2 linked regions of the Rhodoligotrophos appendicifer genome follow. Each later gene encodes a partner of the first gene's protein in a complex. Links are inferred from orthologs where the notes say so. Each region holds a gene or a part of one and is shown in the gene's direction. Other genes may lie near its edges.

Region 1 (14,361 bases):
CCTCCAACCGGGGCAACGCGTGCTGGATATTGGCTCGGGTTGGGGTGGCCTCGGAATCTACCTGGCCGAAGTGGCCAATGTAAATGTGACAGGGGTCACGCTCTCCGAAGAACAGCACAAGATCTCAAATGAGCGAGCCGCGTGTCGCGGCTTGGGCGAACGTGTCCAGTTTCTGCTGCGAGACTACCGCACCCTCAATGGCAAGTTCGATCGAATCGTTTCGGTTGGAATGTTCGAGCATGTAGGCGCTGGCCATTACAGTGAATTTTTCACTACCGTGAGAAATCTCCTGACCGATGATGGTGTCGCCGTGCTTCATTCCATAAACAGGTCGGACGGGCCAGGCGCCACAAACCCTTGGATCGCCAAGCACATCTTTCCCGGAGGCGCGATCCCCGCCCTCTCGGAAGTCACTCCCGTAATTGAGAAGTCGCTCCTCTACATCACCGATATCGAGATCCTGAGGCTTCACTATGCCGATACGCTGCGGGAATGGCGGCATCGGTTCATTACGAACTGGGATCGGGCCAAAGCTATTTATGACGAGCGTTTTTGTAGAATGTGGGAGTTTTACCTTGCCGCATCCGAGACTGCCTTTCGCTTTCAGGGCATGAACAATTTCCAAATCCAGTTCACGAAAAGTCAGCACGCGCTGCCCATAACGCGGGACTATATCGTTCAGGAGGAAGACCGGCTCCGCCGGCTCGAAAGCCGTTCGCCGCAACTGGTTTCAGTGCCGGCAGAGTGATCACAGGCGTCCAGGGACGAATCAGCTGAGCAGTGATATCGTCACCGGATTCGGAGCGATTGCTCGCGTGAAATCATCTGTCGGGTGATTAAAAGAGGATTGTTGCGGTCCTGCCACCTGCTGCTGTGGATAGCGTGCATGGGAGGTCAGGCTTTAACGTTTGGTAGACAAAGCCCGACCGCGACAGGGTAACAACTGGCCATGGAGACAGCAGCAAACTTCGTGAAATTTGAGCATCAGGCCGTCAAGGCAACGCCTGATTATCGTTCAGTCCCTTTTAATCTGGAGGCGGAACAGGCTTTGCTGGGGGCAATCCTGGTCAACAACGAAGCCTGTGAACGGATTTCCGATTTTCTGAAGCCTGAGCATTTTTTCGAGCCGGTTCATGCGCGCATTTTCGAGGCTGCCTTTCGTCTGGTCCGTGCGGGTAAGCTCGCGTCCCCTGTCACTCTGAAGACGTTTTTCGACCGCGATCAGGCTCTTTCGGAAATTGGCGGCCCGGCCTATTTGGCCCGTCTTGCGGGATCAGCGACCACTGTCATCAATGCACAGGAATATGGGCGAACGATTTTCGATCTGGCCGTGCGTCGTCGGCTCATCGAGATCGGCACCGATATCGTAGGCAATGCCTATGACGCACCCGTCGATGTCGCCCCACGCACGCTTATCGAAGAGGCTGAGCAAGGCCTTTATGCCCTGGCGGAGACGGGACGCTATGGCAAGGGCTTCCGAGGCTTTAGCGAAGCGCTCACCCAAGCGATTGACATGGCTGCAGCCGCCTATGCTCGTGATGGCGGGCTTTCGGGAGTTTCCTGTGGGCTCACGGACATTGACGCCAAGATGGGTGGATTGCAGCGGTCCGACCTCATCATTCTGGCTGGGCGACCCGCTATGGGAAAGACTGCTCTAGCAACGAATATTGCTTATCACGTCGCGCGAAACTATCGCGCCGAGCAGAGCCCGGATGGATCCTTGAAGGTTCAGGATGGGGGACTGGTCGCGTTCTTCTCCCTGGAAATGTCGGCTGAACAGCTCGCAACTCGTATTCTCTCCGAGCAAGCCGGTATTTCGTCGGAGCGGATTAGACGGGGCAAGATTACCGAGGATGAATTCCGCCGCTTAAGTATCGTTAGCCAGGAGATGCAGTCGCTCCCGCTTTATATTGACGATACGGGTGGACTGACGATCGCGCAGCTCGCAGCCCGAGCAAGGCGACTGAAGCGACAGCGTGGGCTCGGGCTCATCGTCGTAGATTACCTGCAATTGCTGACTGGTTCGGCAAAGCGCTCCAGCGAGGGTCGCGTTCAGGAAGTCTCGGAGATAACGACAGGACTGAAGGCGCTCGCGAAGGAGCTGGACGTCCCCGTTATGGCGCTATCACAGCTCTCGAGACAGGTGGAGCAACGTGACGACAAGCGCCCACAGCTTGCAGATCTCCGCGAATCTGGGTCAATCGAGCAAGACGCCGACGTGGTCGCGTTCGTGTTCCGCGAGGAATATTATCTTCAGCGAAAGGAACCTAAGCCCAACACTCCCGAGCATTTTGAGTGGCAGGATGAGATGAACAGAATAACCGGCCGGGCGGAGGTCATTATTGGAAAACAACGTCACGGGCCTACTGGCACAATTCAGCTTCATTTCGACGCGAGCTTGACAAGATTTCAGAATTTGATCGCCGAAGACTATCTCCCTGAACGATTTGAGTGATTGATCGCGCATATGAGCGACATTGATACGATTTCCCAAGTGCCAAGCTGCGCCAGTGTTGACCTGACGCCGGAACTCGCCGGGGCAACCATGATGGTTGATCTCCGCGCCCTACAGTCCAACTACCGATATCTTGCAGCGCTGGCCAAACCTGTGGAATGCGCCGCCGCCGTCAAGGCAGAGGCCTATGGGATCGGGTTAGTCGAGGCCGGAACCGCCCTGTGGTCTGCAGGGTGCAAGACATTCTTCGTTGCCCTGCCAGTGGAGGGAGCGCGGCTGCGGCAGGTACTTCCGGACGCTACCATCTATGTACTCAATGGTCTGCTGCCTGGAACATCCAGCTTTTTGGCTGCCTATTCGTTGCGTCCCGTGCTTTCGTCGATCGACGAAATTTCGGAATGGGCCAAGTTTTGCCATTCGGAGGATCGCCGGCTTCCCGCGGGTATTCACGTGGACACCGGTATTAATCGACTGGGTCTCAATGAGAAGCAGGTTGAGTGCCTAGCCGCCAGCCGTAAGGAGCTTTGCGCGTTTCGCATCACGCTGATCATCAGCCATCTTGCCTGTGGCGACACGCCGAACGCCGCCATGAATCGGGCGCAAATCGAGACTTTTGATCGCCTTCGAGCCCTTTTGCCGCAAGCGCAGTGCAGCCTGGCAAACTCGGCCGGAACCTTGAATGTTTCAGATTTTCATTACGATCTGGTGAGACCCGGCATCGCCCTTTACGGGGGAAATCCGCTCGCTGAACGTGCAAACCCCATGAAGCCAGTCATCAGCCTCTATGGAACTATATTAGGCGTCCGCGAAGTGCCGGCGGGTGAGACAATCGGCTACAGCGCGACGTGGAAGGCGGAACGGAACTCAAACATCGCAGTTATCAGCGTCGGGTATGCTGATGGTTTTTTTCGTTCGCTCGGCGGAACGAGTCGTGCCGAGCGGGCACATGTGTTCGTCGGCGGTCAGTTCGCTCCTGTGATCGGCCGGATTTCCATGGACATGATCACCGTGGATGTCACAGATGTGCCGCCAGAATTTGCTCGTCGCGGGGGAAGGGCCGAACTGATAGGGTCCCACATAACGATTGATGATCTGGCTCGGTGGGCCGGAACTATTCCTTATGAGATTCTCACCGCTTTAGGTTCACGGTTTGCTCGCATATATTCACCGCACGATTCGAGCTAAGGGACCACGGCTGTTCCAAACTGCATTCGCAGGGTGACCATGCCGAGGGACTGCTGACGGAAAGGCCCGCCTTTGAACTTCCTCGCCAGTATCGGTCGGATTGCCCTACACTTCTGCGAGGAAGTGGGCCGTCTTTCAATCTTCCTGTGGAACTCGTTATTTCACGTTTTCACGCCGCCATACTTCCTTCGCCAGGATCTGGAGCAGATGCTCCGTATCGGCTACAATTCACTTTTCGTGGTCGGGCTCACGGCATTCTTCACCGGCGCCGCCCTTGCCCTGCAGATCTATGTCGGCGGCAGTCGCTTCAACGCTGAGAGCATTGTGGCCCAGATCGTGGCCCTGGGCATTGTTCGAGAGCTTGGACCCGTCCTGGCGGGACTCATTGTTGCGGGCCGCGTCAGCGCGGCCATCGCTGCCGAGCTCGGGACCATGCGCGTTACCGAGCAAATCGACGCCCTGACGACACTCTCTACCAATCCCTTCAAATACCTCGTGGCGCCACGGATCATTGCCGGCGTCATCACACTGCCGATCCTGGTGGCCATCGCGGACACGATAGGAATCCTAGGCGGCTACGTGGTGGGCACTCGCAGCCTTGGCTTCAATTCGGCGTCCTATGTGAAGAGCACGATCGACTTTCTCGAATTTGGCGACGTGGCATCCGGGCTCGCTAAAGCTGCAGTTTTTGGGTTCGTCATCGCACTCATGGGATGCTACCACGGTTACTACAGCAAAGGTGGTGCTCAGGGCGTGGGTCGGGCCACAACAAACGCCGTGGTGTCGGCCTCCATCCTTATCCTTGCGGTTAACTACATCATGACATCGCTGATCTTCTCGTGATTTTAAAGAACCCATGACCTCAATTCCTCACATCGCACTCTCGGGCGTGCGAAAGAGCTTCGGGCGGAAGACCGTGCTCGATGGCGTCGATCTGTCGGTTTACCGCGGTAAATCCCTCGTGGTTATCGGCGGATCCGGCAGCGGAAAATCCGTCACCCTGAAGTGCATTCTGGGGCTCATCCGGCCAGATGAGGGATCGATCCACGTCAACGGCAAAGAGATCATCGGGAACAGTGGAGCTGACCGAGAGGAGATGCTGCGAAAGTTCGGCATGCTGTTCCAAGGTGCGGCTCTTTTCGATAGTTTAACCGTCTGGGAGAACGTCGCTTTCGGTCTCATTCAAGGCAAACAGGTGCAGCGGGCGAAGGCACGAGAGATCGCGTTCGAAAAACTCGCGCAAGTCGGGCTCGGGGCTGAAGTCGGGGAATTGTCGCCCGCGGAACTTTCAGGAGGCATGCAGAAGCGCGTCGGGCTTGCCCGTGCCATTGCTGCCGATCCCGAGGTCATCTTCTTCGACGAGCCAACGACGGGGCTGGATCCCATCATGGCGGACGTCATCAACGATCTCATTCGAGACTGTGTCAAAAGATTAGGTGCCACGGCCATCTCTATTACGCATGACATGGCTTCAGCCCGCAAAATCGCAGACGATATTGCCATGATCTACAAAGGCCGGATCATCTGGCATGGGATCGCGGCTGATATCGACAGGAGCGGAAACCCATATGTGGAACAGTTTATCCACGGCCGTGCCGAGGGGCCAATCAAAATGGATGTTCTGAGACCATGAGAACGATGAAGGCTGTCGGCGTATTCCAATCTGCGCCGATCACAGATCTAAATTGTCTAGTCGATGTTGAACTTCCGATACCGGCGTTACGAGCTCGGGACCTGCTCGTCAGGGTGGAAGCCATTTCCGTCAATCCCGTCGATACGAAGGTCCGGCGTTTTCGAGTTCAAGAGCGCCTGGAGCAGCCTCGCATCCTGGGCTTCGACGGTGCGGGGACCGTAGAGCGAGTCGGAGCCGAGACCACTCTATTCAAGGTGGGAGACAGGGTCTTTTTTGCCGGTGACATAACACGAAACGGCAGTAACGCGCAGTATGTGCCCGTTGATGAGCGTATCGTTGGGCCGTGCCCGACCCGTCTCAGTTTCGCTGAGGCCGCAGCTTTGCCGCTGACCGCTCTGACGGCTGCAGAGGCGTTGCACGATCGCATGGGTCTTTCCCGGCAGCCCGAGGATAATTCGGGACGCAGCCTGCTCATCATTGGCGGCGCAGGTGGCGTCGGATCGATCGCCATACAACTTGCCAAGCAGGCGGGATTGACCGTCATCGCCACGGCATCCAGGCCTGAGACCCGCCAATGGTGCCAGGATCTCGGAGCCGATTTTATAGCAAATCACAAGGATCTTGCCGTCTCAGTCAGAGCCCTTGGCTTCGATTGTGTGGACAGCATTCTGTGTGCCTCATCGACGGATGATTATTTTCCGATCACCGCAGAGCTTGCGACACCTCAAGGCGTCGTTTGCTTCATTGTGGCGAACGAAAAACCTATCAATGCGGCGCTCTATCAATCCAAGAGCGTGACCCTCGCTTGGGAGTACATGTTCACTCGCGCGCAGTTCAGCACTCCCGACATCGCTGAGCAGAACCGCATTTTAACGGATCTGGCCAAAGCCATAGATCAAGGGGAGGTCAGGACCACCCTGACAACCACTCTCGGCCCGATCAACGCCGCCAATCTGCGGAAAGCTCATGAACTTGTCGAAGGTGGCCGCATGATCGGAAAGGTCGTCGTGGAAGGCTTTGAGGGTTGAACTCATTTTGCCACCGGAGTTCGCGCGTCCAGTGAGCGCGCTCATCCACCTGTCTGGATTTTTGCATTGGAGCAGCCGGTTTGGCCAAGCCAAGTTCCACATTCGTCTGTCAAGCCTGCGGAGCGGTCACGCCACGCTGGGTGGGGCGATGTGACAATTGTGGTGGCTGGAATACCATTGTTGAGGAGGGCACAGCAGCACCTCTCGGCAGCGGTGTCCGGCCGCGCGCCAGAGGGCGCAGCATCGAACTTGTCGGGCTGAAGGGCACCACCCCTACCCCACCCCGCCTCCTCTCCGGCATCGCTGAATTGGACAGAGTGACCGGAGGCGGGTTGGTCCCAGGTTCAGCGGTTTTGATCGGAGGCGATCCAGGCATCGGAAAATCCACCCTCATCTTGCAGGCGCTCGCGCGTCACGCATTGAAGGGTGAACGGGTTGTGTATGTCTCGGGAGAGGAGGCTGTGGCCCAGGTCCGGTTGCGAGCGGAGCGGCTTGGACTCAGTGATGCTCCCGTTCTCCTCGCGGCTGAAACCAACTTAAACGACATCCTTGCGACCCTGAGCGAGGGACCGCCGCCAGCAATCGTCGCCATTGATTCCGTCCAGACAATCTGGTCCCCGGAAATCGAGTCCGCCCCCGGCAGCGTGTCCCAGCTGCGCGCCGGAGCTGAAGCTTTAGTGCGTTTTGCCAAAACCAAAGGGACGACAATCCTGATGATCGGCCATGTAACAAAAGATGGCCAGATCGCCGGACCCAGGCTTATCGAGCACATGGTGGATGCGGTTCTGTATTTTGAGGGCGACAGAGGCCACCGATTTCGCATTCTGCGGGCCGTCAAAAATCGGTTCGGTCCCACGGACGAAATCGGTGTCTTCGAAATGGCCGATAGCGGTCTCGCGGAGGTCGAGAATCCCTCGGGGCTGTTCCTGGGCGATCGGGATACCGCCACACCGGGTGCCGCGGTTTTCGCCGGGATCGAGGGCACCAGGCCGCTTTTGGTCGAGGTTCAGACGCTGGTCTCTCCCTCGACGCTTGGGACGGCGCGCCGGGCCGTGGTCGGATGGGACGGCAGCAGGCTTGCCATGACCCTGGCCGTGCTGGATACACATTGCGGCGTCAGCTTGGGTGGGTACGATGTCTATCTCAATGTGGCAGGCGGCCTGCGTGTTCGTGAACCTGCCGCTGACATTGCAGTGGCCGCCGCATTGGTTTCATCGTTCACAGGCTGCCCTCTTCCACCCGAATGTGTTTTGTTTGGTGAGATTTCCCTCTCCGGATCGCTCCGCTCCGTGGCACAAGGAGAAGCGCGATTGAAGGAAGCAGCGAAACTCGGCTTTAAAACTGCCGTCGTTCCTCCTGGAGCCATCAGTGAGGTTAAGAAGAACAGTTCCATGTCGATCCATACTCCGAAGAGTCTCATCGAACTCGTCCGTTGGGTCCAGTCCTTCGAACGGAATAAACTGGTCAGAGCCACTGTGGCCGCGACCTCATGACGGATGGTGTCGGTGTCAATGATGTGACAGCACCGCAAAACCAATTTATAGTCCGCGCGCCTCGCGACAGTCTGCTGTGGAGCTCGATCTAAATGCCGTTCTCGATGTTGGACGTCATCCTGATAGGCATTATGCTCATCTCGGGACTGTTGGCGCTAATGCGCGGATTCACGCGCGAGGTCTTGTCGATCCTTTCATGGGCCGGCGCCGCACTCGCAGCCTTCCTGGCATATACCGGCTTTCGAGAAACCGCCCGGTCTTATATCCAACCTGACTACGTCGCCGACATCGCCCTGGTTGCGGGCACCTTCGTCATCGTGCTGATCATCATCTCGATCATCACCATCAAAATTTCAGACTGGATTCTTGATTCGGGTGTGGGGGCGCTCGATCGAACTCTTGGCTTCGTCTTCGGCATGGCACGAGGCTTGTTGCTCGTGGTGGTCGCCTATATCTTTTTCATCTGGCTCGTCCCCGTCGAGCGGCGACCTGATTGGGTCCGCAACGCGGCGACCCTCCCCGTCATCGAACAGACCAGCACCTTTGTTATTTCGTTTTTACCCCCCGACGTCGCTGAAACTCTGCTCGGGAAGACCTATATTAATGCAAAGCCCGGCGAGGCCCCAGGGGCTGGAACGACGGGAGAGGATGAGCCGACCACTCCGGGAGCGGATGGAGACGAAGAGGACGGCTACGAAAATCCAGAACGGCAGGGCATTGATCAGTTGCTAAATGACGGAAACTCTACAAGCAGCGGCAACAATTAGTCCTCAAGTCCAGTGCAGGAGATGGGTATGGTGGCGAATCACATGGGCGGCGAGGCCGGCGCGAACGCAACTGGCGTCCAGGACGACACCGATTTCGACGGTGATACCTTGAGGGAGGAGTGTGGGGTTTTCGGCATCCTCGGTCATCCAGATGCTGCAGCGCTCACGGCTCTCGGACTGCACGCGCTTCAACATCGTGGCCAAGAGGCTGCCGGGATCGTCTCCTTCGACGGCGTTCGCTTTCATTCCGAAAGGCGAATGGGACTGGTTGGAGACCATTTTTCGTCTCCCGCCATGATGCAGCGTCTCCAGGGAGATTCCGCCGTAGGGCATGTCCGCTATGCGACATTCGGGGACACCGTCCTCCGAAACGTACAGCCGCTCTTTGCCGATCTGGCAGCGGGCGGCTTTGCGGTCTGCCATAACGGCAATCTGACCAACGCCCTGACCTTGCGAGAGGAATTGATCCGAAACGGAGCCATTTGCCAATCGACATCTGATACCGAGGTCATTCTTCATCTGGTGGCGCAGTCGAGAAAGCCGAGATTCATTGAGCGCTTCATCGATTCGCTGCGGGCCATAGAGGGCGCTTACTCCCTTGTTGCGATGACCAATAAGAAGCTGATCGGCGCTCGCGACCCACTGGGCATTCGTCCTTTGGTCCTCGGCGAACTCAATGGCGCTCCTATTCTTGCTTCGGAAACGTGCGCTTTTGACATTATCGGCGCCCGCTTCATCCGGGAGATCGAGAACGGCGAGGTGGTCGTCATTACCAAAGACGGCATTGAAAGCCTGCGCCCCTTCCCTCGCATGCAGGCTCGGCCCTGCATCTTCGAGTATATTTATTTCTCAAGGCCGGACAGTGTCTTGGGAGGGCGTTCCGTCTACAAAGTCCGCAAATCTCTCGGCCATGAACTGGCCATCGAGTCGATGGTCGATGCTGATGTCGTTATTCCTGTTCCGGACTCGGGGGTTCCGGCCGCACTCGGTTTCTCCGAACAATCTGGCATACCCTTCGAACTTGGAATCATCCGAAATCATTATGTCGGACGCACCTTCATTGAGCCGACGCAACAAATCCGCTCTCTGGGTGTCAAGCTCAAGCACAATGCAAATCGGTCGGTGATCGAAGGAAAGCGCATTGTCCTGGTGGACGATTCGATCGTCAGAGGAACAACTTCGGTCAAAATCGTACAGATGATGTACGAGGCCGGAGCGCGGGAGGTTCACATGCGCGTGGCCAGTCCGCCGATCAAGTATCCAGACTTCTATGGCATCGATACACCAGAACAGGATGCTCTGCTGGCTGCCACTCATACGCTCGAGGAGATGCGGACCTTCATCGGCGTGGATAGCCTTGCGTTTCTCTCCGTTGACGGCATCTACCGGGCGCTCGGTGAAAAAGGGCGGGATAAGCATCGCCCGCAATTTACGGATCATTGCTTTACCGGCGACTATCCCACTCCCCTCACTGATCTCGGAATTGGCGGTGCCGCCCGTCAGCTGTCGCTTCTTGCCGAAGCCTCCTGACACTAACGACGCATTTTATGGGCCTTCCATACGAAAATCGCGTCGCGCTGGTGACAGGTGCCTCCCGCGGTATTGGCTATGCCATGGCAAAGGTCCTGGCGCGAGAGGGGGCGCATGTCATCGCACTGGCCCGCACCGTCGGTGGCCTGGAAGAACTCGACGACGAAATTCAGGCGATGGGCGGCCAAGCGACCTTAGTTCCAGTGAACATCACAGACTTCGACGCGCTGGATAGGCTCGGTGCATCCATATACGAGCGATGGGGAAAACTCGATATCCTGATCGGCAATGCGGGAGCACTCGGGCGGCTCACCCCACTGGGTCATTTGAAGCCCAAGGAATGGGACGACACCTTTGCTGTCAACGTGACGGCGAATTGGCGCCTCATTCGTTCGCTCGACGTCCTTTTGCGTCAGTCCGATGCGGGACGCGCCGTTTTCATGACTTCGGGAGCAGCGCGTAATTTGCACCCCTATTGGGGTGTCTACTCAACGACCAAGGCAGCCCTTGAAGCCTTGGTCAAGACATACGCCCACGAGGTGGCGAGCACCTCTCTAAGGGTAAGCTTGTTGAATCCAGGGCCAGTGCGTACCGCCATGCGAGCGCAAGCAATGCCCGGAGAGAACAAAGAAAACCTGGCAAGTCCCAGCGACGTGGCAGAGCAACTGCCCATTCTGCTCAACCAAGCGGTCGAGAATGGAGCGATATGGGATTTTGTCGATGGGCGGCTTGTCCTTCGGCCAAGCCGTGAGATAAACGGGCTTTAGGCTCGAGGCACGTTAGCCCAGCAAGATCATCCCCTGCCGACGAAGCAGGACCTCTGTCTCTCCTCGCAAGCTGCCGCGGACCACGGACTGCTGATTGCAGCGATCAAGCCTATTCAGCCGCCTGTCTAATAATGGATGGCTTGCCTGAACGGAACTGAGCAAGAAGCATAGCCTCGTTGGCTTTTGCGGTATCCAAGTGTTGCTCCTTAACATGGCCGTAACCGCGAATATGCTCTGGAATCGAAGCGATTTCGACGGCTAAACCATATAGTTCGGGTGTTAAGCCATCCAAGAGCTCCTGAACCAGCCCCTCATATTGTGCGATCAAGCCGCGCTCCATCTTCCGCTCCGAGGAGTAGCCGAAGATGTCCAAAGGTGTTCCGCGCAGCCTCTTAAACTTGGCCAAGAGGCGAAAGGCATGCATCATCCAGGGTCCCAGTTGCTGCTTCTTCAGATGCCCCGTAGAGGGATCGCGTTTGGCAAGCAGCGGCGGCGCCATATGGAAATGGATAGAGAAGTCGCCCTCGAACCTTTTCTTCACTTCATGCTCAAAGGTGCCGTCGGTATAAAGACGGGCAACTTCATACTCATCCTTGTAGGCCATGAGCTTAAAGAAATACCGGGCGACAGCTTCCGATAGTGCTTCGGAGCCGGGCATGACTCTGGCTTCTGCGCGACGCACTTTGGTTACCAGCGCCTTGTATCGCTCAGCATAAGCCGCATCTTGATAGGCGACCAAGAATTGAGCTCGACGCCCCATAATCTCATCGACGCCTCTCGCCGGCGGGGGAGCCATCTTGTCTTCAGCCTGCGTTATCCGCTCCACGGCCGGCAAGTTATGCGCCGCGCGCCTCCCCCAAAGGAAGGCTTGAGTGTTCATGGCAACAGCTGCTCCGTTAAGATCGATCGCCCTTTCAATGGCGTCTGCACCCAAGGGTATCAAGCCTTTCTGATAGGCATATCCCAAGGTGAACATGTTGCTGGCAATCGAGTCGCCAAGCAGCTCAGTGGCAATGGACGTCGCATCGACGAAGTGGCAGAGGTCGCGGCCAGTTCGGGCAGCAATGGCGATCTCCAGATCTTCGCCGGGCAAACGGAAATCAGGATTGCGCGTGAACTGGGCCGGCATGGTTTCGTGATTGTTCACGACCGCGTTCGACTTACCCTTCGCCAAGGCCGCCAAGTTCTTCTCTGAGGCGGAGGTCACCAGATCGCATCCCAAGAGAAGGTCAGCCCCGCCTGCAGCCAGCCTGATCGACGCGATCTCATCAGGGTTCCGAGCGATCTTCATATGCGTGACCACTGCACCGTTCTTCTGTGCAAGACCCGCCATGTCAATGATGCCGGCCCCTTTGCCTTCCAGGTAGGCCGCCATCCCCAGGATCTGACCGATGGTCACGACGCCAGTGCCGCCGATCCCAGTAATCAGAATGCCCCAAGGCTTATCCAGCGAAGGCTGCGGGGGTTCGGGAAGTGCCTCGAACAGGGCACCCTCACCTGCCTTGCGCTTCTGCCCGCGTATCAACTGGCCGCCTTCGATTGTCACGAAGCTCGGGCAGAAGCCATTCACACAAGAATAATCCTTATTGCAGGAGGACTGGTCAATCTGACGTTTGCGGCCGAAATCCGTTTCGACGGGTGCCACTGCCACGCAATTGGATTTGACCCCGCAGTCGCCACATCCCTCACAGACGAGTTCGTTTATGAAGACCCGCTTCTGGGGATCGGGGTAGGTGCCGCGCTTGCGTCTGCGCCGCTTTTCGGCGGCGCAGGTCTGATCGTAGATCAGGACCGTTACCCCCTCGACGTCCATCAGTTCTTTCTGAACTGCATCAAGCTCCGAACGATGATGAATGGTGGTGAAGGGCGGAAAGCCGACGTTGGAAGGATACTTATCGGGTTCATCAGACACTATGACGACCCGTTTCACCCCTTCGGAGGCGACCTGGTTGGCGATCATGGAGACCGTCAGTCCCCCTTCATGATGCTGTCCGCCGGTCATTGCCACCGCATCATTATACAAGATTTTGTAGGTCATATTGACCTTGGCAGCTACCGCTGCACGGATCGCCAGGTAGCCGGAATGGTTATAGGTGCCGTCCCCCAGGTTCTGAAAAACGTGGCCCCGCTTCGAAAACGGCGCTTCCCCAATCCAGTTCGCGCCCTCGCCGCCCATGTGGGTATACCCCTCGGTACGGCGCTCGGGGATCACTTGCACCATCCAGTGACAACCAATCCCTGCATAGGCGCGTCCCCCCTCGGGAACAGTCGTCGACGAGTTGTGAGGACAGCCAGCGCAGAAATACGGGATGCGAGACACGAGGTCGGGCGAGTTGCGCACGCTTTGCTGAGCTGCGTTCAGCAAAGCCATATGGTCGGAAATACTGTGATCGGGGGTGCGCAGATTGAGCCGCTTGCCCACTTCAAGAGCGATATGGTTCGGATCCAGGGCCCCGTATGCGGGAAAGAGCGGCGCTCCCGTCTCGTCCTTTTTGCCGATTACTGTTGGCCGCAAGGCCCCCGCATAAAGCTGCTCGCGGATCTGAGTTTCGAGGAGCGAGCGCTTTTCCTCGACCACCATGATCAGGTCGAGACCCTGGGCAAAGGTCTCGATAATCTGGGGATCCAGCGGCCACACCATGGCAACCTTCAGAAGCCGTATCCCCAATTCCGCCGCGCGAACCTCGTCTATCCCCAGCTCATCGAGGGCTTGGCGGACGTCGGAGTAGCTCTTGCCGGCCGTGACAATTCCTATGCGGGGGGCACGTCCACCATTGAAGACGATCTTGTCCAGCTTGTTGGCCCGCGCGAATGCGGTTGCCGCATACCGTTTGTAGAGATGCAGCCGCTTTTCTTGCTCAAGCCTGTCGTCACGGGGCCGGATGTTCAGTCCACCGTCCGGCATGTCCACGTCATCGGGGACATTGATCACAACACGGTTCAGGCTTCCGTCGACAACGGAAGTCGATTCCACATTATCCTTTACGCATTTCAGTCCAACCCAAAGTCCCGAGAAGCGGGACATTGCAATTCCGTAGAGACCATAATCAAGGATCTCCTGAGCACCGGCCGGATTAAGGACGGGCATCATGGCGTCTACCAGAGCGAACTCACTTTGATGCGCTACGGTTGATGACTCTGCAGTGTGATCATCACCCATGAGAACCAAGACACCGCCGAGCTTTGACGTTCCAGCCGCATTGGCATGCCGGAAAACATCGCCACATCTGTCGACACCGGGACCCTTGCCGTACCAGATCCCAAAGACGCCGTCATAGGCTCCCTCTTGGCGCATCTCCGCTTGCTGGGCGCCCCAAACGGCAGTTGCGGCAAGATCCTCGTTGAGACCTGGCTGGAATACCACGTGGTTCTTCTTCAGTAGCTTCTCCCGCCGCCCAAACTCCTGGTCGAGTCCCCCGAGCGGAGAGCCACGATAACCCGTGACGTAACCGGCCACATTATGGCCAGCCTGTTCATCTCGCGCCCTCTGCATCAATGTCAAT
Region 2 (14,378 bases), on another replicon or contig:
TCAGATCGGGCTGCACCGGCCTGCGCATACGTATGGCGATGTCGGCCTCGCGCATTCCGAGGTCGAGTTCCCGATCGTCGAGCATGAGTTCGACGCTGATCTCAGGATAGAGCTCCATGAACTCGCCGATCCGGGGCGTGAGCCAGACAGAACCCAAGCCGACGGTCGTGGTGAGGCGCAGATGACCCGAGGGCTTGTCCTTGGAGTCCATGAGCCGCGTCTGGGCGGCAGCAAGCTTGGTGAAGACCTCATGGGCGGTGCGGTACAGCAGCTCGCCCTGCTCGGTGAGGATCAGGCCCCGCGCATGGCGATGAAAGAGCGGCACCCGCAGATCGGCCTCAAGAGCGCTGATCTGCCGGCTGACTGCGGATTGGGACAGTCCCAGGTCGCGTCCCGCATGAGTGAAGCTACCGGCATCGGCTACGGCGTGGAAGATGCGGAGCTTGTCCCAGTCCATGGGACGGGCGGAGGCCGGGATATCGGTGGTGGCAGGCAGATCATGCAGTTTCATGCGCCCATCTTCTTGTTGTGCCGGCCTACTCCGCGGCGGCCTCGGCATATGGCTCGGCCTCGCCGACGGCGGCGAGGAAATGTTCGGCATCCAAGGCCGCCATGCACCCAAGGCCCGCCGCCGTCACGGCCTGGCGATAGGTCTCGTCGGTGACGTCGCCGGCAGCAAAAACGCCGGGGATGTTCGTCTTCGTGGTGCCGGGCCGCGTCTCGATATAGCCCGAGGGACGCAGCTGAACCTGGCCCCGGAAGAGCTCGGTCGCCGGTTGGTGGCCAATGGCGATGAACACGCCGTCGCAGGTCACGTCCTCGGTCTCACCCGTGTTCACATCGCGCAGGCGCACGCCGCTCACGCCGCGCGGGTTCTCGGTGCCCAGCACTTCCTCGAGCTCGGCGTTCCAGCGCAGGGTAATCTTCGCATTGTCGGCCAGCCGGTTCTGCAGGATGCGCTCGGCGCGCAAGCTGTCGCGGCGGTGGACGAGGATGACTTCGGAGGCGAAATTCGTGAGGAAGAGAGCCTCCTCTACGGCAGTATTGCCACCGCCAATAACGACCACCTTGCGGCCCCGGAAGAAGAAGCCGTCACAGGTCGCGCAGGCCGATACACCGAAGCCCTTGAACACCTCCTCGCTGGGAAGGCCGAGCCAGCGGGCCTGGGCGCCGGTGGCGATGATCAGGCTGTCGGCACGATAGAGGTGGCCGGAATCGCCCTCCAGCTCGAAGGGGCGCCGGGAGAGGTCGACGCGCATGATGTGGTCGGAGACGATGCGGGTGCCCACATGCTCCGCCTGACGCTGCATCTGCTCCATCAACCAAGGTCCCTGGATCACATCGGCGAAGCCCGGATAATTCTCGACATCGGTCGTTATGGTCAACTGACCCCCAGGCTGAATCCCCTGAATGAGAATTGGTTCCAGCATTGCGCGGGCAGCATAGATGGCAGCCGTGTACCCGGCCGGGCCCGAGCCCAGAATGACCAATTTAGCATGCGTCATAGTCATAGCAGCGTGCTCCCTAGGCTCCGAGATGTAAGCTGCGCCAGAGGTCCTGTCCAGGGACGATCACCGCCTAGGGTGAACGCCGTGCTCGGCCGCGCAGAGCTGCTTAGGGATAGCGCAGGGGCCCCAAGCTGCCTATAAAGCGGCCAATCGACAGCGGGGCGAATCGCCCGAGGGGTCACATGGGCCGGAAGGGCAAGCTCGACAAGGTCGATCTCCGCATTCTGCTAGAATTGCAGGATGACGGACGGATGACGAATATCGAGCTCGCAGGCCGGGTGGGCATTTCCGCTCCCCCCTGCCTGCGGCGGGTGCGGGCCCTGGAAGAGGCCGGCTACATCACCGGCTACCGCGCCATCCTCTCCGCCGAGGCGCTGGGCTTCGAAGTCACCATGTTCGCCATGGTCGGGCTGCACAGCCAAGCCGAAGCCGATCTGCAGGCCTTCGGCGATACCGTGGCGGCCTCAGAGATCGTGCGCGAGTCCTACATGGTCTCCGGGGAGAGCGACTTCCTCCTGAAATGCGTGGCCCCGCATGTGCAGGACATCCAAGCCTTTGTCGGGGACCTCACGGCTTTGCCGAATGTCGCCAGCGTCAAAACCCGGCTCGTGCTCGGGGTGACGAAATATGAGCCCGGGGTGCCGATCACAAAAGCCTGACCTCTGCACCCTGCATCTTTGAGCCCAGGTTCAGCCCGATTTAGGCCGCAAGGCGGTCAGAGGCTCCGCCAGCCGATCCAAGACTGGGGATTCGGTCCTGATCATAGAATCGTCAAGGAACGGCCATGGCAAAGCCAACGGATGCCCTCTTGCAGAACCTCAATCTCATCCAGACGCTGCAGAGGACCAATGCGGCAGCGGCGAAGTCAGCCCAAGGGCTGCGCTCGACGATTGCGGATTGCTTGAAAAAGATGGCGGCGGCGGCTGCATTCAAACGCGGCGACGAGCCGGCGGATCTGGCGCCGCCGCCCAAGCCAGAGCCGCTCGACTGCGATCTGGATGCCTGTACAGCAGCCGCCGAGCCGAAGCCGACGGTCGACCAGGCCGCGCTGCACGTATGGTAGAGGCCATCGCGGCAGCCTGATCGAGGAGACCGAGCAAGACGGCTCAGTTGCCGTTGTAGCTTACCTTGAGGATCTCATAGGACTTGCCGCCACCGGGAGTGTTCACCTCGACGGTGTCGCCGACGCCCTTGCCGATGAGCGCACGCGCAATCGGGGAGGTGATGGAGATGCGGCCCTGCTTCACGTCGGCCTCGAACTCGCCGACGATCTGGTAGGCAGCCTCCTCATCGGTGTCCTCGTCGACCACCGTGACGATGGCCCCGAACTTCACCGTGTCGCCGGAGAGCTTCGAGACGTCGATGATCTCAGCGCGCGAAAGCTTGTCCTCAAGCTCCGCGACACGCGCCTCCATATAGGCCTGCTGCTCCTTGGCGGCGTGATATTCGGCATTCTCCGAAAGGTCGCCGTGCGCACGCGCTTCCTGGATGGCCAGGATGATTCGCGGGCGCTCGACCGTTTTCAGATGCTTGACCTCATCAAGCAGCGCTGCGTGGCCATTCGCGGTCATCGGAACCTTGTCCATCATCATCGTCCGTCACTTCAAACCTGTTCGGTGCGACGCTGTCGCCACCTTGCTTCTCAATCGGTGATTTGAGGAAATGAGGAGCTTAAGCACCAACTATGCGCAAATTCGCAAGACGGTGCAACAAAGCTCTCCAGCCCACCTCAAGCGTCAGTGTGCTGCCTGCTCGCGGCAACATAATCTTGAAGCGGCCGCACTTCAAGCGTGCCCGCCTTATAAGCCGCAATCCCCTCGGTTGCAGCGATCGCGCCTGCAAGCGTCGTATAGTAAGGGATCTTGTGATAAAGGGCGGCCCCGCGGATCGAGCGCGAGTCGGATAGCGCCTTGGTGCCTTCGGTCGTGTTGAAGACAAGAGCCACGCGGCCGTTCTTCATGGCATCGACAATGTGAGGCCGGCCCTCGAGAACCTTGTTGATCTTTTCACAGTCGATGCTGTTTTCCATGAAGTAGCGTTGGGTTCCGCCTGTCGCGATGATCGAGAAGCCGAGATCGCGCAGCTTGCGAATGGCGGAGAGGATCCGAGGCTTGTCCTCGTCGCGGACCGACACGAATACCGTGCCCGAGGTCGGCACGGTCGTGCCCGAGCCGAGCTGGCTCTTGGCGAAGGCCGTGCCGTAATCGAAATCAAGGCCCATCACTTCACCGGTGGAGCGCATTTCCGGCCCGAGGACCGTGTCGACACCGGGGAAGCGCGCGAAGGGGAAGACGGCCTCCTTGATGGCCACATGATCATAGACCGGGGCCTTGAGGTAGAAATCCTTCAGCTTCGCCCCCGCCATCAGCTTCGCGGCGATCTTGGCAATGGGAATGCCGATCACCTTGGCCACGAAGGGGACGGTACGGCTCGCCCGGGGGTTGACCTCGAGCAGATAGATCTCACCATCCTTGATGGCGAACTGAATGTTCATCAGGCCCACGACATCAAGGGCTCTCGCAAGCGCCCGGGTCTGGACCTCGAGCTCGGCGATGGTGTCGGGGCCGATGGAATGGGGCGGCAAGGAGCATGCGGAGTCGCCGGAATGGATGCCCGCCTCCTCGATATGCTCCATGATCCCGCAGACGAAGACGTCGGTGCCGTCACACAGCGCGTCCACGTCGATCTCGATGGCGTCGCGGAGATAGCTGTCGATGAGAACGGGGCTGTCGCCGGAGACGACGACCGCCTCGGTCATGTAGCGTTCCAGCTGGGCCGGCTCATGGACGATCTCCATGGCCCTGCCGCCCAGCACGTAAGAGGGGCGAATGACCACGGGATAGCCGATCTCCTCGACGATGCGGCGGGCACCCTCGGCCGAGGAGGCGATGCCATTGCGCGGCTGGCGCAGGCCCAGCTTCTGGACCAGGGCGCTGAAGCGGTCGCGGTCCTCGGCGAGATCAATGGCATCCGGGGAGGTGCCGAGGATGGGCACATTGGCCTCCTCCAACGCGCTCGCCAGCTTCAGGGGCGTCTGGCCGCCAAACTGCACGATCACGCCCTTGACGCGGCCCGACTGATTTTCGACGCGGATGATCTCCAGCACGTCCTCGGCGGTCAGCGGTTCGAAATAGAGCCGGTCGGAGGTGTCGTAGTCGGTGGACACGGTTTCCGGGTTGCAGTTGATCATGATCGATTCGAGGCCGATCTCACCCAAGGCAAAGGCGGCGTGGCAGCAGCAATAATCGAATTCGATGCCCTGGCCGATGCGGTTGGGGCCGCCGCCGAGAATGATCACCTTCTCCCTCGAGGAGGGCGCGGCCTCGTCGCCATCATCGCCGGGAAGGCCGGTCTCGTAGGTGGAATACATGTAGGCGGTGGGCGATGCGAATTCGGCCGCACAGGTGTCGATGCGCTTGTAGACGGGATGGACCCCCAAGCCATGGCGGTGGGTGCGGATCTCGGCCTCGGTGGCGCCGACCAACTCGGCCAGACGCGTGTCGGAAAAGCCCATGGCCTTGATGCGGCGCAGATTGAAGGCGTCCTGCGGCAGGCCCTGGGACCGGATCTTCTCCTCCATCTGCACGATCTCGTGGATCTGGGCGATGAACCAGGGATCGATCGGATAGGAGGCGTGGATCTGTTCGTGCGGCACGCCGAGGCGCAGGGCCTGGGCGACCTTGATGAGCCGATCCGGGGTGGGGCGACCGAGGGCGGCGCGAATGGCGTTCTTGTCGTCGCCCTGGCCGATGCCTTCGATCTCGATCTCGTTCAAGCCGGAGAGGCCGGTCTCCATGGAGCGCAGGGCCTTCTGCAGAGACTCCTGGAAGGTGCGGCCGATGGCCATGGCCTCGCCGACGGATTTCATCGACGTGGTCAGCAGGGGCTCGGCGCCCGGAAACTTCTCGAAGGCGAAGCGGGGGATCTTGGTGACGACATAATCGATGGTGGGCTCGAAGGAGGCCGGCGTCGCACCGCCGGTGATGTCATTGTCGAGCTCGTCCAAAGTATAGCCCACGGCGAGCTTGGCAGCGATTTTGGCGATGGGGAAACCGGTTGCCTTCGAGGCGAGCGCCGAAGAGCGCGACACGCGCGGGTTCATCTCGATCACAATGAGGCGTCCATCGGCCGGGTTGACGGCGAACTGGACGTTCGATCCCCCGGTCTCGACCCCGATCTCACGCAGAACCGCGATCGAGGCGTTGCGCATGATCTGATATTCTTTGTCGGTGAGCGTGAGGGCGGGGGCGACCGTGATCGAATCGCCCGTGTGCACGCCCATGGGGTCGATATTCTCGATGGAGCAGATGATGATGCAATTGTCGTCGCGATCGCGGACGACCTCCATCTCATATTCCTTCCAGCCGAGAACCGATTCCTCGATCAGGATCTCATTGGTGGGGGAGGCGTCGATGCCGCGCTCGACGATGTCGAGATATTCCTCGCGATTATAGGCAATGCCCCCGCCGGTGCCGCCGAGCGTGAAGGAGGGGCGAATGATGGCCGGCAGACCGATGATCTCCAGGGCCTGCAGAGCCTCGGGCAGGGAGTGCGCGAGCTCAGAGCGCGGCGTCTCCAGCCCGATCCTGGTCATGGCTTCCCGGAAGAGCTCGCGATCCTCGGCCTTGTCGATGGCGTCGGCGGTCGCGCCGATCATCTCGACATTGTATTTCTTGAGCACGCCCATCTTGCGGAGAGACAGCGCCGTATTCAGCGCGGTCTGGCCGCCCATGGTGGGAAGGAGGGCGTCCGGCCGCTCCTTCTCGATGATCTTGGCGACAATCTCGGGGGTGATGGGCTCGATATAGGTGGCGTCCGCGAGGTCCGGATCAGTCATGATCGTGGCCGGATTCGAGTTCACCAGGATGATCCGGTAGCCCTCGTCCTTGAGAGCCTTGACGGCCTGGGTACCGGAATAATCGAACTCGCAGGCCTGGCCTATGATGATGGGGCCGGCACCGATGATGAGGATGCTTTTGATGTCTTGTCGTTTAGGCATGTCGGAGGGGGCGCCCTTTACCGGCGGCAATCGGGGGGCTTCCTACACCATCGATTGGAGCATGGCCAGTTTAGAATCGACGACATCCAAACGGCCCGGCTCGCCGTCTGCCCTCAGGTGGGAAGTCCGAGGATTGCTACTGCCGAAATGACGACGACGGCGACCGTCGCCCAGACCGCCAAAGACAAGATCATGTTCATGATGGCTACCCCGACACTTGTTCAGCGTGGCCAGCATCCATCATGATTCCAAAACCCGGCATGAACTCCCCGTTCATCCGGCAGTCATCGTGCAGAAACGAGAAAGCGCCCCGTCAGTGAAGACGGAGCGCTTTCTACGTGCGGTTCCTGGAAAGGGCCCTACCCGACGCAAGGGGGGATAGGGGGAGAGGCAGGTCGAGCCATTTCCAAACCGCTCGGTCTCAAACGTCGCGGCACTGAGCCACGCTGCAGGGCTCAACCGTGATGCGTCCCGCCGGGGGCCATGCCTGATTCTTGATTGCGATCACGCTGCGCACCGGCTGTGAAGCGGCTGCGGCCGGCTGGCTCTCGATGATCTGGGTCGCCGCAACGGTCGGCGCGGTCGCCTGGGTATCGGGGATCACCACCGCCGCGAAGCCCGAGATCATGCCCGTCGCCACCAGCATCGCCATAATAAACCGCTTGTTCATCTTATTCTCCCGCGCCCTTTTGGTCGCCCGGTCTTAAGTAATTGTTAACCAGACCTTGCCCTACTGGCTTGTAACCCAACCTGAATGACACGTTCATTTGTCATTCACTTTCCGTGCCAGGCCAGAGGCTGATCGTCCGTGCTGCCTTGGCGTATCGCCCTTCGTCCCTCAGCAGCGCTCATGCTAAGGAAACATTCACCATGGCCACAGGTTCCAAAAAATTTCTCACAGAGCCGTGATTCTTGTTGACTTAAAGTGCAGAAGCGCGGGTGGGCGGTTCGCGAAGTCGGTGCAAGTAAAACGAAAGAAGAGAAGCAAATGGAAGGGCTTAGCGTACGCGGCATCGAGCCGGGAGACCGGGCGCGTTGGGAGGAGCTGTATCTTGGATATGCTACTTTCTATCGAGTGCATCAGACACCGGAGATGCGTGCAACGGTCTGGTCCTGGCTCATGGAGTCGACCCATGAAATGGCAGGATTGCTCGCATTTTACGAAAATTCGCCGGCCATCGGCCTGGCTCATTTCAGGTCATTCGCCCGTCCGCTGACGGCAACGACCGGCCTGTTTCTGGACGACCTGTTCGTGGACCCGGATCATCGCGGCACAGGTGCTGCCGATCTTCTTATCCGTGCCATCGCTGAAAAAGGGCGCGATCGCGGCTGCTCGGTCGTGCGCTGGATCACGGCAGAGGACAATTACCGCGCCAGAGGGCTTTACGACCGGGTGGCAAGCCGGACCCCCTGGGTCACGTACGACATCAAGCTGTAGGGTGAGTGGGGATCAGGGGCCGGCGGACAGAAGCCATGCCCCCGAGACTCAGGTCTTCTCTGCCTCGATGTAGTCGACGAAGCGCTTGAAGAGGTAGTGGCTGTCCTGAGGGCCGGGAGAGGCCTCGGGATGATATTGCACGGAGAAGACCGGGCGGCCCTCCATGGCGATGCCGCAATTGGAGCCGTCGAAGAGGGAAACATGGGTCTCGACGATCCCCTCGGGCAGGCTGTCGCGGTCGACGCTAAAGCCGTGGTTCATGGAGGTGATCTCCACCTTGCCCGTGGTGTGGTCCTTCACCGGATGATTGGCCCCATGGTGGCCCTGATGCATCTTGCGGGTCTTGGCGCCGACGGCAAGGGCCAGCATCTGGTGGCCCAGGCAGATGCCGAAGACCGGCTTGCCGGAGTCGATCAGCTTCTTGATCTGAGGGACCGCATATTCACCGGTCGCCGCCGGATCCCCCGGACCGTTGGACAAGAAGACACCGTCGGGGGACAGCGCCAGTATATCGTCGGCCTCCGTAGTGGCGGGAACAACGGTCACCCGGCAGCCCTGACTGGTCAGACACCGCAGAATGTTGCGCTTCAAACCGTAGTCGATGGCGACCACATGATGCCGGGTCGGGCCATCGGCACCGAAGCCGTCGGGCCAGGTCCAAAGGCCTTCGTCCCAATCGTAACGCTGGGTCGAGGTCACGTCGGGGACGAGGTCCATGCCCTCGAGGCCCGGCCAGGCGGCAGCCTCGCGCTGCAAGGCCTCGATGTCAAACTCGCCGCGGGCGTTGTGGGCGATGACCGCGTTCGCCGCGCCACGCTCGCGGATGAGGGCCGTCAAGGCGCGCGTGTCGATGCCGCTGATGCCGATGATGCCCCGCGCCTTCAGCCACTGGTCGAGGTGGCGGCCGGAGCGATAGTTGGACGGCTCGGTGATGGCGGTGCGCATGATGCAGCCGCGGATGCCGGAGGAGGCGGCGAGATTGGACGTCTCGATATCCTCGTCATTGGTGCCCACATTGCCAATATGGGGAAAGGTGAAGGCAATGATCTGGCCGGCATAGGAGGGATCGGTGAGGATTTCCTGGTAGCCCGTGATGGCCGTATTGAAGCAGACCTCGCCGACGGCGGAGCCCTCCGCGCCCACGCCGAAGCCGCGGACCACCATGCCATCGGCGAAGACGAGCAGCGCGGTGGGGCGGGGAACCGCCCAGTCGCTGGTCTTGGGCGCAGATGTGGACGGGGCATCCGGCTGGGAAGCCGGGCCAGAGGACGGGCGCATCGACATGGTTGCGTCTCCTAGGAGGCCCGCATTCGGGGAGACATACGGGCGTTCGGATTTGGCGCGGCCGATCCGGCGCCGGCGCGTCGAGGGATTACCTATGGAACCCGGGCTGCGAGGTCAATAGGCGCGCGCTCGGCAAAATGTATGATGTCGCCGATTCGAGGCCGGCGGTGATCGGCGACGGTCACGGGAATAGACATAGAGGATGAGATCATGAGCGAAACGATCAAGGACCAGGTGAACGAGACGCTGAAGACCGCCATGAAGGCGCAGGACAAACTGCGCGTGTCGACGCTGCGGCTGATCAATGCGGCGGTCAAGGACCGCATGATCCAGAATCGCGGCGACGGCAAGGGCGAGGTCGATGATGCGCAGGTGCTGGAGATCCTGGCGCGGATGATCAAACAGCGCGAGGAGTCCGTGACGATGTACGAGCAAGCCGGCAGGGCGGAGCTGGCCGAGCAGGAGCGGGGCGAAATCGCGATCATTCGCGAATTCATGCCGAAGCCCCTGTCCGACGGCGAGGCGCGGGCGGCGGTCGAGGCTGCGATCGCAGAGCTCGGTGCGGCGGGTCTCAAGGATATGGGCCGGGTCATGGCCGTGCTGAAGGAACGCCATGCTGGGGCGCTGGACATGGGCAAAGCCGGCGCAATCGCGAAGGAACGTTTGAAGTAGAGGTCCAAAGAAAGGACATAATTCTCAGGATAATGCCCGACGAATTAGACGAAAGCAGTTATTGCTCTTTAAATTTTATTAATGAAACTCAAATTTAAGCTGTCGAGATTGCCATGCCTTCTATTCCAGTCGGTCACTTTGAACATACGAATTACAATGTCCCAGAGTTCATGGGTTATACCGGAAAATTTTATGGTCGAACCCAAGAATTAACTGCAAAATTAAATAATGACGGCGCAGGAGTTCTGACAAAGGTCGGAACCGGCGGCTTAACTCTTTCCGATGCCGAGTTATTTTTCAAGAGCGCTGTCGATCCCATCAAGAAGTCGTTTGTGCAGTGGAGGAACTCTTTCGTCAAAGTCAGCGATCTCCCTGCTAAGAATGCCGAAAACCACTTCGATCTGATGGTGCATCCGGTCGTCTCGGGGGCAGAAAAACTAAAGGCTCATCTGAAACTCACTGCAGGCTCTGACCCCAGCACCCAAGCCAGCCAATTGGCGGCACTGAAGGATGAACTCAGCAGCTTCAAGACGAATGCAGACAAACTGCTCAGCTCCATAAGCGCCAACGAATACGGATATGGCGTCAATGCCCAGATTGCACAGGCTAGAAATCTGGTCCGCCAAAGCGATGATGGCACAGGCGAGCCGAAGGCGCGATTGGTCCTGGACTGGCTGGCGCAGAGGCAGGGGATCGGCGGCGGCGTGCCACTGGCCGAGCACTTGCGTCGGCTCGGTCACGAGGAGGAGGCCAACTTGCTGGAAGCGGCACTGGCCAAAGGCGCAGGTTTTGCAGCGGGCCCTGCGGCGGCGGCCCATCCGGGTGCGGCCGGGGCGGTCGGTGCCGGCGAACTTCCCCCAGACCTCGTGACCGTTCAGCCCTTTCCGGCGACCGATGCCAACATGATCATGGGCTGAGCGGAAGGGCTTGCCCCAATTTTCCTGGGCGAGGAAGGTCTTCCCCTGGAAGCCTTCGACTGGCTTGCCTTTGCCTCCCCTGAAACGAATGGTTCCTATGAACTGATTCAACCAAAATGTATAGTAGGTGAAAAATGTTTACAAAAAGCAATGTTCAAAACACTAATTTCGGGAGTTATAATGCGGAACAGTTTGGAACATACTTAGACAAAGTTCGTAATTGGGCATCGAAAGTTCCGGATGCTCATTCTATGATCGACCTAAAATCGAACAGCTCCTGGGATTATTTGTCCGAGTCACTCGTCTCCTTGAGGTCTTCATTGGGTAATGGGCCCCGCTTGCTGGAAAAGGCAACTGGTTGGTCAGCGCCACAGGCACGGGAAATTTTCGGGAAATCCATGGGCCCCACCGATGTGCTGATTGCAGCGATTAACAGCGACATCAAGAGGGGGGTTAATGCGGATAATTTTGATAAGTTCGCTGGACAGATGGACAAACTGAAATCATCGCTGTTCCAGGGGGATGCCACTCTGAGGGACACGTTGGGGCTGCCCGCAAAGACCCATAAGGCTGAGTTCGCCACTCCTTCCCTCTTCGTCGGAGGGCAAAATCATGGACCATTGTCTCCCGACGACGAGAAGGCTATCGGGCGCATCGCGGCGTGGCTCAAGGAGGAGGATGCCTCCGGCGTCTTCGTGCCGTTCTCCGAGTATGAACGAAAGGTCGACAATCCCTGGATTGCCCAGGATGACGGGTGGCAGGCAGGGTCGTCTCAATCGGCTTCAGCCCTGGTTCCCAATGTCGGATCGCCCGGCTTCTTCGAGGGTCTCGAGCTCGGCATCGAGGACCGATCGATGCCGAGCCCTTTCTGGCCGGCAGGGAATTCTCAGGCTGGAGAGTTCGTTGGGTGAGAGGCATGGCGGCGGGCTCGTGGGCTCGTTCCCATTGCTCAAGCCGATCGTCTCGCGAAACCGTGGGCCGGCGTCATTGATCGCCGGCCAAAGGCTTTTCGATTCGCTTCGAGGGGTGATTCGGCGTTAAGCTCTTCGGCTTGGGTTCCAGGGTCGTTCATGCGGTTTTCTGACAGCTTTCTCGACGAGATCCGACAGCGCGTATCGATTTCCCAAGTGGTCGGCCGCAAGGTCGTCTGGGATCGGCGCAAGAGCATGCCGGCGCGCGGGGATTATTGGGCCTGCTGCCCCTTCCACCAGGAGAAGTCGCCGTCCTTCCATGCGGATGACCGCAAGGGCCGCTACCATTGTTTCGGCTGCAAAGCCTCGGGCGACATCTTCACGTTCATCGTCGAAAAAGAAGGCTTGAGCTTTCCCGAGGCCGTGGAGCGGCTGGCCGGGGAGGCGGGGCTGCCGATGCCGGAGCACTCGCCGGAGGAGCGGCGGCGGGAGGAAAAGCGCACCGGGCTCGTGGAGGTGATGGAGATCGCCGCGCAATTCTTCGAGGCGCAGCTCAAAGGCAATGGCGGCGCCGAGGCGCGGGACTATCTCGACCGGCGCGGCGTGGGGGCGCAGCAGCGAAGCCTGTTCCGGCTGGGATATGCCCCCGACGACCGGCAGGCACTTAGGAGCCATCTGGCAGAGAAGGGCGTCAGCCTGGAGCTGATGATGGCGGGGGGGCTGGTGATCGGCGGCGACGACATTCCGGTCGCCTATGACCGGTTCCGCCACCGGGTCATGTTCCCGATCAACGACGCCCGCGGCCGGGTCGTAGCCTTTGGCGGCCGGGCCCTGAGCGCGCAGGTCCAGGCAAAATACCTCAACTCGCCGGAGACCCCGCTCTTTCACAAGGGCGCCATGCTCTACAATCTCGACCGGGCGCGGGCGCCCGCCTATGAGAGCGGCACCCTCATGGCGGTCGAAGGCTATATGGACGTCATCGCGCTCAGCGGGGTGGGGATCACGCCGGTCGTCGCGCCGATGGGGACGGCGCTGACGGTGGAGCAACTGCGTCTCATGTGGAAGGCTGCCGCCGAGCCGACACTCTGCTTCGACGGCGACGAGGCCGGCATCAAGGCCGCCTATCGTGCCGTGGATACGGCGCTGCCCGAGCTGAAACCGGGATATTCCGTGAGCTTCGTGTTCCTGCCGGAAGGACAGGATCCGGACGATCTGGCGCGGTCGGGGGGGCGGAAAGCGGTGGAGGCCGCCATGGAGGCGCGGATCGGGCTTGCGGAGGTGCTGTGGCGGCGCGAGCGCGAAACCGCCGATCTCACCACACCGGAGCGGAAGGCCGATTTCGACGCGAGACTGGATGCCGCGGTGGCGCGAATCGAAGATGCCCGAGTGCAGGCCCATTACCGCAACCACTTCCGGGACAAGCAGCGGGAAGCGCGCTCAGGCTGGACAGCGCGGCCCACGGCGCGGTCGCCGCGGCGGTTTCCTCAGCCCGTTCCCGCACTGGCCCGCTATGCCGGCGGCACCGTGGAGCGCAGCGGGCGCGGATTTTCCGCGACGCCCCCCTGGCTCACGGAGGCGAGCGCCAGCCCCGCCCTCAAGGCCCTGGCCGGCGCCAAGAGCTTCGAACAAGGCACACCCGAGCGCCGGGAGCGGCTGATCGTCCTGACGCTGATCAATCATCCCTTCCTGCTGGAAGAGAATCCCGAGGCGATCGCCGAGATCGATTTGTCAAGTCCGGTTCTTGACAGGCTCCGCCGCGAAATCCTAGATATCGCCGCTCTCGAGGAGGGCCTTGACAGTGGGAAGCTGCGCGACCACCTCACGACGAGAGGTTACGCAGAAGACCTCGATCGACTTCAAGCGGGACTTACGCATCGCAGTGACTGGTTTGCGTTTCCAGATGCCGCGGCCGAGGATACATTGCTGGCGTGGCTCCATATGATCGCTTTGCATCGCAAATCGGGAAGTTTGCGGAAGGAACTCGATGCCGCCGAGCGCGCATTTGCGGAAGATCCGTCGGATTTGTCGCTGGCGCGGTTGAACGAAGCGAGCGAGCAATTGCGCTCGACCATCGGTGAGGAAGCCTCGATCGAAGGATATGGGGATGCCTCAGGCCGGGCTCGCGGGACGATTGGATGACCGGCGTAACCGGGGGGCGGGGCCGGCATGTTTAAGCCGCGGTTAACGCTCAAGGGGTAGCACACTCCTGAGCGTGGACGAATCGACGAATGCGGCTTCTGGCCGGTTCGAATGTGGAACATTTTATGCATCCGTCTTGCGGATGCAAAACAGGTCGGCGGAGACGCGCGGAATGAGCACCAACGCGGCAGAAGAAACGGAAGTCCAGGAAGCTGCTCCTGAGAACCAGGATGGTCCGCTGCTGGACATGTCGGATGCCGGCGTCAAGCGGATGATCAAGCTCGCGAAGCAGCGCGGCTACGTCACTTATGAAGAACTCAATGAAGTCCTCCCCTCCGAAGAGGTTTCGTCAGAGCAAATCGAAGACATCATGTCCATGCTCTCCGAGATGGGCATCAATGTCGTAGAGAGCGAAGAGGAAACGGAAGAGGGCGCAGAGGAAGTCGACCGGCCCGAGCAGCCCGCCTTGCCGGTGAAGCGTGAGCGCGCCGCCTCGGAGCCGATGGAGCG

What was found.
Region 2: the proteins of FKM97_RS11970 (region 1) and dnaG are in contact, whole or in part, in a crystal structure (PDB 2R6A), measured with the Geobacillus stearothermophilus proteins. The link is inferred for Rhodoligotrophos appendicifer from one-to-one orthologs. Residues at the interface, in WP_033016901.1 of Geobacillus stearothermophilus: Ser13, Glu15, Ala16, Gln18, Glu91, Leu92, Asp94, Ala95, Val96, Pro97, Thr98, Ala99, Ala100, Asn101, Tyr104, Tyr105, Ile108; in WP_049624496.1 of Geobacillus stearothermophilus: Lys456, Leu457, Leu458, Pro459, Ala460, Asn463, Ala464, Leu467, Leu535, Leu536, Ile537, Ala538, Gln544, Glu545, Asp548, Tyr549, His552.

Annotation. Positions count from the first base shown.
Region 1 is NZ_VHKL01000005.1:23,413-37,773, reverse strand. Bases 233-3,202 are described here. They hold FKM97_RS11970 (replicative DNA helicase), read left to right. Parts: upstream 233-949; coding sequence 950-2,455; downstream 2,456-3,202. Other genes in these bases: alr (alanine racemase), read left to right, coding at 2,468-3,202; FKM97_RS11975 (cyclopropane fatty acid synthase), read left to right, coding at 233-748. In the rest of the region: more of FKM97_RS11975, read left to right, coding at 1-232; more of alr, read left to right, coding at 3,203-3,640; FKM97_RS11960 (MlaE family ABC transporter permease), read left to right, coding at 3,764-4,483; FKM97_RS11955 (ABC transporter ATP-binding protein), read left to right, coding at 4,497-5,273; FKM97_RS11950 (zinc-binding alcohol dehydrogenase family protein), read left to right, coding at 5,279-6,301; DNA repair protein RadA, read left to right, coding at 6,382-7,794; FKM97_RS11940 (CvpA family protein), read left to right, coding at 7,887-8,561; purF (amidophosphoribosyltransferase), read left to right, coding at 8,604-10,091; FKM97_RS11930 (SDR family NAD(P)-dependent oxidoreductase), read left to right, coding at 10,109-10,858; FKM97_RS11925 (indolepyruvate ferredoxin oxidoreductase family protein), read right to left, coding at 10,968-14,361. UniProt on the Escherichia coli protein: The main replicative DNA helicase, it participates in initiation and elongation during chromosome replication. Travels ahead of the DNA replisome, separating dsDNA into templates for DNA synthesis.
Region 2 is NZ_VHKL01000004.1:467,517-481,894, reverse strand. What follows is about bases 11,392-14,378. They hold dnaG (DNA primase), read left to right. Parts: upstream 11,392-11,888; coding sequence 11,889-13,868; downstream 13,869-14,378. Other genes in these bases: rpoD (RNA polymerase sigma factor RpoD), read left to right, coding at 14,041-14,378; FKM97_RS11675 (hypothetical protein), read left to right, coding at 11,392-11,729. Outside these bases: FKM97_RS11730 (LysR family transcriptional regulator), read right to left, coding at 1-457; trxB (thioredoxin-disulfide reductase), read right to left, coding at 537-1,511; FKM97_RS11720 (Lrp/AsnC family transcriptional regulator), read left to right, coding at 1,691-2,167; FKM97_RS11715 (hypothetical protein), read left to right, coding at 2,293-2,571; transcription elongation factor GreA, read right to left, coding at 2,615-3,094; carB (carbamoyl-phosphate synthase large subunit), read right to left, coding at 3,238-6,507; FKM97_RS11700 (hypothetical protein), read right to left, coding at 6,929-7,177; FKM97_RS11695 (GNAT family N-acetyltransferase), read left to right, coding at 7,496-7,945; carA (glutamine-hydrolyzing carbamoyl-phosphate synthase small subunit), read right to left, coding at 7,994-9,229; FKM97_RS11685 (GatB/YqeY domain-containing protein), read left to right, coding at 9,440-9,901; FKM97_RS11680 (hypothetical protein), read left to right, coding at 10,072-10,818; more of FKM97_RS11675, read left to right, coding at 11,217-11,391. UniProt on the Escherichia coli protein: RNA polymerase that catalyzes the synthesis of short RNA molecules used as primers for DNA polymerase during DNA replication.